Regions from separate parts of the Streptomyces sp. NPDC002577 genome, predicted to be linked through region 1. Evidence: riboswitches for the same ligand, from Rfam matches in the RefSeq annotation. Region 1 holds a riboswitch; the other holds the start of a gene.
The links. Region 1 has a riboswitch for cyclic di-AMP ahead of ACWD4J_RS36715 (transglycosylase family protein). Riboswitches for the same ligand answer to the same signal wherever they lie in the genome.

Region 1 (4,221 bases):
CACGCGGCTGCGGCGGCTGGTGTCGAAGGCGTTCACCCCGCGCCGCGTGGCCGAGTTCGCGCCGCGCGTGCAGGAGCTCACCGACCGCCTCATCGACCAGTTCGCGGCCAGAGGGACCGCCGACCTCATCCACGAGTTCGCCTTTCCCCTCCCCATTTACGCCATTTGCGACATGCTCGGCGTCCCCCGCGAGGACCAGGACGACTTCCGGGACTGGGCGGGCATGATGATCCGGCACGGCGGCGGGCCGCGCGGAGGCGTCGCGCGGTCCGTGAAGAAGATGCGCGGCTACCTCGCCGAGCTGATCCACCGCAAGCGCGAAGGCCTGCGCCAGGACGGCGACGACGACCTCATCTCCGGGCTCATCCGCGCCTCCGACCACGGCGAGCACCTCACCGAGAACGAGGCGGCCGCGATGGCGTTCATCCTGCTCTTCGCGGGGTTCGAGACGACCGTCAACCTCATCGGCAACGGCACGTACGCGCTGCTGCGCAACCCCGTCCAGCGCGAGCGGCTGCAGAAGTCCCTCGCCGCGGGCGAGACGGACCTGCTCGCCACGGGGGTCGAGGAACTCCTCCGTTACGACGGGCCGGTGGAGCTCGCCACCTGGCGGTTCGCCACCGAGGCGCTCACGATCGGCGGGCAGCACATCGAGCCCGGCGACCCCGTCCTCGTCGTACTCGCCGCCGCCGACCGCGACCCCGAGCGGTTCGCCGAACCCGACACCCTCGACCTGGCCCGGCGCGACAACCAGCACCTCGGATACGGGCACGGCATCCACTATTGCCTGGGCGCGCCGCTCGCCCGGCTGGAGGGCCAGACGGCTCTCGCCACGCTGCTGACGCGCCTTCCTGACCTGCAACTCGATGCGGATCCTGCCGATTTGCGGTGGCGCGGCGGGCTCATCATGCGGGGGCTGCGAACGCTGCCGGTGCGCTTCACTCCGCGGCCGTAGCCCAACTCGTCAGTAGCATTCCGGAAGCTCTAGCTGACGCACCGTCAACCTTGTGACTTTCACGTGATCTGCGCTGCATTGACTTGTGACAGGCGTTCGACTCCCGCTACGTTCACCGTCGACTCGGGCATCAACTGTCCCAGTCACCCCAATCTTGCCCGGTTGGCTCCGTCGGCCGGGTAAGTCCCGACCGCGAAAGGCAACCGCATGCTCTCCGGGAACGGCCGACACCGTCGCCCCCGCCAGGCTCCGGCCCTCATCGTCGCGGCGGGGGTGACCGGATCGGCCATCGCGATCCCGCTGCTCGGCGCCACCAGCGCCGTCGCCGCGGACACCACCACCTGGGACCACCTCGCCGAATGCGAGAGCGGCGGCGCGTGGAGCGCGAACGAGGGCAACGGCTACTACGGCGGTCTGCAGCTCACGCAGGAGACCTGGGAGAACCACGGCGGCCTCGACTACGCCCCGAGCGCGGATCAGGCGAGCCGCTCGCAGCAGATAGCCGTTGCCGAGAAGGTCCTCGCGGACGAGGGGCCCAAGGCGTGGCCGACCTGCTCCCTGCTCGTCGGTCTCACCAAGGGTGAGGCCGCGGCGGACGTCGACACGGGTGTGTCGAAGGACGCGTCCGGTTCGTCGTCCGAGGCGTCGTCCGGCTCCTCGGATGCGGCGGAGCACTCGGCCTCCGACGAATCGACCGACGACTCCACCACTGACTCGGCAGCCTCCGGCGAATCGAAGGGGAGCAATCGGGGCGATTCGGGCAAGTCCGATAAGTCTAGTAAGGCCGACGGTGGTTCGTCCTCCGATTCGGCCACCGCGGACCCCGCCGAGTCTGGCGAGTCGTCGTCCGAAAGCGCGGGAACGGGCCGGCATCGCGGCGACAGCGCCCAGGAGGGCCTGACGGACACGCGCTCCTCCGACCCCTCCGGCCGCCATGCCTCGCGCTCCGAAGCGGGCCGCGGCGAGGACGATTCGTACACCGTGCGCACCGGCGACAACCTCTGGGCCATCGCCGACGCCCATGACATCAAGGGCGGATGGACTGCTCTCTATCAGGAGAACAAGAAGAGCGTCGGCGCCGACCCCGACCTCATCCTCCCCGGTCAGACCCTGGATCTCGGCCTCGAATCGGCCGATAAATAGCGATAGTTCAGGGCTAATTGTCCGTTTTGGCGGGAGTGAGAGATGAGTCTCAGAAGCCCTGATCGTCTTTGAAATCCACTCCAGCGGATGTTTACGGTCGTGACCGCTCGCCACAGCGGGCACTCGCGGTCGTCACGCCGAATCCTGCCGACGGCCATGCGGGTTCAGTCGTCGCGTTCAGCGCCGTAGGCAGGAGCGGGGGACCCAAGGTTTGCGCCGGCAACGGCCGTTGAGTAGCTGAGCACACATGGTGCCGGCTGACTGCGGCCAGAACCGGCTTGGGGTGAAGTCGCGCGCAACGAAAGCCGCGACCGGGCAACTCTTCCCGAAGCTCTCAAGGAGCACGGGATACCCCTACCGCCCGAACCCGACAGCTCACCTCGCAGGCGTCGGTGAGGGGATCACTCCATGCTGCGTTCCAGCCAGGGCAAGCACCGCCGCGCGTCCGTGCTCAACCGGACTTCTCGCATCGCTTCGCTCGCCGGTGTCACCGGTGTCGCCATCGTCGCCCCGCTGATGGCGGCCGGCTCCGCCTCCGCCGCCACCGCCACCGAGTGGGACGCCGTCGCCCAGTGCGAGTCGGGCGGCAACTGGTCCATCAACACCGGCAACGGCTACTACGGCGGTCTGCAGTTCTCGGCCTCCACGTGGGCCGCGTACGGCGGTACGCAGTACGCCGCCACGGCCGACAAGGCCACCAAGGAGCAGCAGATAACCGTCGCCGAGAAGGTCCTCGCGGCTCAGGGCAAGGGCGCTTGGCCGACCTGTGGCGTGAACCTCTCCAGCACCCCGTACGAGGGCGGCTCGACCGCGACCACCACGGACTCCGCCACCGCTCAGCAGAGCGACAGCACTCAGCAGAAGTCGAGCGAGAGCGCGACCGAGTCGGGTGCGACCGAGTCGAGCAAGACCACGCAGAGCACGGACGAGCAGACCGCCTCCGGCTCCGAGGGCAGCGGCTCGACCGCGACTGTCGAGACCCCGACCGGCGAGAAGGTCAAGAAGGGCGACGGCGAGTACAAGGTCGTGAAGGGCGACACCCTCAGCAAGATCGCCAAGGGCCGCAAGGTCAAGGGCGGCTGGAAGAAGCTGTTCGAGCTGAACAAGGACGTCGTCCAGGACTGCAACGTCATCTACCCGGGCCAGCAGCTCCACCTCGGCTGAAGGACCGCTCTCCCATAGATCTCCCGCAGATCTCTCCAGCCCCTCGCCCCGGCGCGTGTCCCCCCGCGTGCCGGGGCGAGGTTCGTCCCGTTGCGTGCCCGTAGCCGCCGGGATGCCACCCGCCTTTGTTCCGTTCAGAAACAATTTGCTTTCAGTTTGTCCACGGGCCGGTCGGTCGGCTGGCCGTCGCCCCGGAGCCGGATAGGCTCTTGTCGCAAGGCCAAAGACATACAGCCCCGCACTTCCAGCGTCACATCCCAGAAGGAGATGCTCGTGCCGTCCATCGACGTCGTCGTAGCCCGGGAAATCCTGGACTCCCGAGGCAACCCCACGGTCGAGGTCGAGGTCGGCCTCGACGACGGCAGCACCGGTCGTGCCGCCGTCCCCTCCGGTGCGTCCACCGGTGCGTTCGAGGCCCTCGAGCTCCGCGACGGAGACGCCAACCGCTACGGCGGCAAGGGCGTCGAGAAGGCCGTCCTCGCCGTCATCGAGCAGATCGGCCCGGAGCTCGTCGGGTACGACGCCACCGAGCAGCGCCTGATCGACCAGGCGATGTTCGACCTGGACGCCACCCCGGACAAGTCCTCGCTCGGCGCCAACGCCATCCTCGGCGTCTCGCTCGCCGTCGCCCACGCCGCCTCCGAGGCCTCCGACCTGCCGCTCTTCCGCTACCTGGGCGGCCCGAACGCGCACCTGCTGCCGGTGCCGATGATGAACATCCTGAACGGCGGCTCGCACGCCGACTCCAACGTGGACATCCAGGAGTTCATGATCGCCCCGATCGGCGCGGAGTCCTTCTCCGAGGCCCTGCGCTGGGGCACCGAGGTCTACCACACCCTCAAGAAGGTGCTGAAGGCCAAGGGCCTGGCCACCGGCCTCGGCGACGAGGGCGGCTTCGCCCCGAACCTCGGCTCCAACCGCGAGGCCCTCGACCTCATCCTCGAGGCCATCAAGGAGGC
Region 2 (4,221 bases), on a different contig from region 1:
GGGCGGTCAGCGCGGAGGACCAGTCGGTCACGACATGCCCCGCGGTGACCACGTGCCACAGGCCGACCACCACGACGACGGCGTTGAGCACGAGATAGACCCCCACCAGCGCGACGGCGACGCCGATGGCCTCCAGGAAGCCCTTGAGGAACACCGCGCCGAGGAGCGCGATCAGGATCAGGGTGATCAGCATCTGCTTGTCGTGCAGTACGCCGGTCAGATGGGGGTTCTCCACCAGGTGCGTGGAGGCGTCGGCCGCCGACAGGGTGATGGTGATCAGGAAGTCGGTCGCGGCGAACCCGAGCAGGGTGAGGACGAAGAGCTTGCCCTTCCAGAACGTCAGCAGCCGCTCCAGCATCGCGATCGAGCCCTGTCCGTGCGGGCTCTCGTCGGCCACGCGCCGGTACACCGGCAGGGCGCCCGCCAGAGTGACGATCACCAGCACGATGGTCGCGATGGGGGACAGCAGGCCCGCCGCGAGGGCGGCGATGCCCGGCTGGTAGCCGAGGGTGGAGAAGTAGTCCACGCCGGTCAGGCACATCACCCGCCACCAGGGCTGCCCCTTGTGGGCGGGCTCCGGCGCGGCGGCGTCCGGGCCCTGCTGGTGTCCGGCCATGTCGGAGAGGCCTTCCAGCATCCACGTGCGCAATCGGCTCGCAGGCGGGCGTTCGGTGGTGGCCATTCGAGTGCTCTCCTGATGTGCGGCTCAGCATGGGATTCCGGCCATCACTCGGACGGCGGGATCAGCGTAAGCGGAGAGTGATGCACGGGCCCACGGATGCAGGGGGTCGAGCGCGTCAAGCTTGCGTTAAGACCGGGCGGTCGGTGCCCGCGGCTCGTCGGCATGCGGACGTACCGGGACGAGGCGGCGCGATCCGGGCCGTGCGAGAGTGTGCGGCCGGGCGCTCCCGCGGGTCATGGTCGAACACGCAGTGTCATGCCGTACATGGCTCTGCCCTCGACGAAGGCGGGGCGCGGGCGGTGGCGCAGGGGGCGCGGCGCTTCCGCCTTCCTGGTGGCGTAGGTACTCGTGGCGAGGATGCCGGTGGTCGCCTGCGCGGCTCGCCGGTGGCGGCTGCCCTCGCGATCGCCGCTGGCGCCCCCCGTAATCGCATCAGCCACGCGACTCGTGCTGCGACTCGTACTGCGGACCTCCACCTCCAGCCTCTGTAGAGGAGGTTGAGGTTGCGTCAGCTGATCGGTCCGGGAAAGAACCCGACCGGCGCGCCGAGAGTCGCTGGAGCTGACGTTATGGGCGATTTGCACTATTCCTCATCAAAGTTCACTCACGTCCTATTCATTCAACTTTCTGTACTTTGAGTCGTGTTGCGGCGCGAGAAATGCCACCTCACCAGTGATATGCCTCACGTCGGGATGATCTGCCCGTTTTCTGCATGTCTGGCTCCTTGCTTCATCCGGCTCGCGGAGAAAGGGAGTTGGGCCGACGGACAGCCCGGTCCGGCACCGGCTCGACTCGCAAATACGGATATCGCTGTGAATTCCGCCCTTGTTCCGGCCGGGCGTTCTCGCTTACGTTCGCGCCACTCCGGTCGGTCACGCCGAATCCTGCCGCCGCCCGGGAAACCGCGATCACTCACGTATGGCAGGAGCGGGGAACCCAGGTAAGTCGCCGATCCGGAAACCGGAACCGATCCGGAAACCGGACCGGCTCGGGGTGAAGTCGCATTCACACTGCGGCCGGGCATCTCCAGCCCGAACCCGACAGCTCACCTCGCAGGCGGCGGAGAGGAATTCGTCATGCCTGCAAAGGGAATGCACCGTCGTCCCAAGACCAATCCGCTGGCTCGGGGCCTCGTCGCCCTGGGTGCCGGTGGTGCCGTGTTCGCCGCACCGTTGATGGCCGCTACCAGTGCCGAGGCGGCACCGGCGGTGCAGACCGCCGCCGCACCGGGGCTCTCGCCCGTCGTCGCCGCCCCGACGGGCAAGATGACCCCCTACACCGTGGTCGCGGGTGACACGCTTGCCAAGATCGCAGCCTCGCACCACGTGGTGGGCGGCTGGAAGAAGCTGTACGAGGACAACCGGGCGGTCATCGGCGCCGATCCGACGAAGATCCGTCCCGGCCTCAAGCTGATGGTCGAGGCCCAGCCGGGGACGCCGGTCGCGTCAGCCACACCCAAGCAGGGGTCGGGGAAGACGTACGCCAACAACCTGGACGGCTGGATCAGGCAGTCGCTCGACGTCATGGCCGCGCATGGCATTCCCGGCAGCTACGACGGAATCCACCGCAACATCATGCGCGAGTCCTCGGGCAATCCGAAGGCCGTCAACAACTGGGACTCCAACGCCGCAAAGGGAACCCCCTCCAAGGGCCTCCTCCAGGTCATCGACCCCACCTTCCGCGCCTATCACGTCTCCGGTACGTCGTGGGACATTTTCGACCCGGTCGCCAACATCACTGCTGCGTGCAACTACGCGGCCGCCAGGTATGGGTCGATGGACAACGTCAACGGTGCCTACTGACGTACCTGCTTTCCGCTCGACGTACCTGTTTCCATCGGAAGATCGCGGATTGATTCCGCACGGGCCGTCGGCCGCGCGCAGAGAAATCCAGGCGAAAACGCGCGGACCGAACCCGTTCATGGCCGATCCGAGGGGGTAGCCGAACGGCAGGAAACGGCCGACCTGTGATGCGACCACGCCCGGCCCGCCACCCGGACCCGTGCCCTGAGCGGCCGGGTCCGGTGGACGGGCCGAGGACGCGGACAAGGAGGGCCACCGTGGAATTCGACGTGATTGTGGAGATCCCGCAGGGGTCCCGTAACAAGTACGAGATGGATCACTCGATCGGGCGGATCCGACTGGACCGCATGCTGTTCACCTCCACGCAATATCCGGCCGACTACGGATACATAGACGGCACGCTCGGCAGCGACGGCGACCCCTTGGACGCTCCGGTCGTCACCGGGGACCCGACGTTCCCGGGCTGTGCCATCGAGTGCAGGGCGATCGCGATGTTCGTCATGCGCGACGACAAGGGCATGGACCAGAAGGTGCTGTGCGTGCCCGCCCATGACCCGCGCTACGCCGCCGTCCAGGACATCGGGGACGTCCCGGAGTTCGACCGGCTGGAGATCACCCACTTCTTCGAGGTGTACAAGGACCTGGAACCCGGCAAGTCCGTCGAGGGTTCCCACTGGGAAGGCCGCGACCAGGCCTACGCCGAGATCGAGGCGTCCCGCCGGCGCGCCGCCGAGAGCCAGACCGCCGGACCGGGCCGACCAGGCTGACCAAAGGCGTGAATGGGCGTCGCCACATGGTCATGCCAAGCCACGCGCGTTCGCGCGGTCGGCCTGAGGACAGGGGCGGTCGACCCCAGGCCAGGGACGGTCGGCCCCAGGCCAGAGGGTGAGGCCAGGTGAGGCCAGGAGACAACCGTGAAGCTGTCCTTCCTTGAACCGCTGTACGCACGGCCGGGTCCCTATGCATGCGCCTACGTGGACACGTCCCGGGACGTCGAGGACCCGGAGACCGCCAACGACGTGCGGCGACGCCATGTGCGGGACGACCTGGCCGCGCAGGGCGCCGACACCGCCACCGTCGCTGCCGTGGCCGCCGTGATCGGGGCCGACAGGGCCGTGCCGGGCCGGCACGGCCAGGCCGTCTTCGCGGCGCACGGGCGGCTCGCCCTGGTGGCGGAGCTGCCCGATCCGCCCGTGCGCGACCTGACCGAGTTCACCTCACTGCCCGATGCCATGCCGCTGGCGGTTCAGCATGCACCGGACATCCCGTACACGGCTGTCGTCGTGCACCGTGTCGACCACAGAGGCGAGAGCGGCCTTCAGGAGGAACTGCAGGTCGATCTGGAGACGGGCAGGTGGCCCATCAGCAGGGTCACTCCCGGGACGCACTCGCGTCGGCGGTTCCCCGTCGTGGACTGGCAGAGGGGCGTCGCACAGGTCGCCGGCGAGCTGGGGGAACTGGCCGACCGGGGCGGTGCGGAGGTGATCGTGGTGTGCGGGGAGGTGTGGGCGCGCGCCGTCCTGCTCCACCGGCTGCCCCGGCGCTTGAGCGAGCGAGTGGTCGTCGCCGAGGGCGGTGCGGGGGAGGGCGGCGAGGGCCGGGCGCTGCTGGAGGAGGAACTGGTGGAGCTGTTCCGTGGACGCATGGCGGTGCGCGACAGGGCTCAGGCGGAGACGTTCATGGCGCACCGCGCCCGGTACAGCAGTGCGGCGGAGGGCATGGCGGCCACCGTCGCCG

Region 2: it holds a riboswitch for cyclic di-AMP, as region 1 does, so the genes downstream of both, ACWD4J_RS19200 (transglycosylase SLT domain-containing protein) here and ACWD4J_RS36715 (transglycosylase family protein) in region 1, are expected to answer to the same signal.

What each region holds. Positions count from the first base shown of each region.
Region 1 covers NZ_JBSFWK010000048.1:24,997-29,217, reverse strand. Annotated here, with positions in the region: gene ACWD4J_RS36725 (cytochrome P450 family protein) at 1-955, shown strand, start outside; gene ACWD4J_RS36720 (transglycosylase family protein) at 1,163-2,098, shown strand; cyclic di-AMP (ydaO/yuaA leader) riboswitch at 2,270-2,502, shown strand; gene ACWD4J_RS36715 (transglycosylase family protein) at 2,507-3,262, shown strand; gene eno (phosphopyruvate hydratase) at 3,530-4,221, shown strand, end outside.
Region 2 covers NZ_JBSFWK010000013.1:30,287-34,507, reverse strand. Annotated here, with positions in the region: gene ACWD4J_RS19205 (amino acid transporter) at 1-682, opposite strand, end outside; cyclic di-AMP (ydaO/yuaA leader) riboswitch at 1,582-1,754, shown strand; gene ACWD4J_RS19200 (transglycosylase SLT domain-containing protein) at 1,759-2,484, shown strand; gene ACWD4J_RS19195 (inorganic diphosphatase) at 2,742-3,251, shown strand; gene ACWD4J_RS19190 (baeRF2 domain-containing protein) at 3,399-4,221, shown strand, end outside.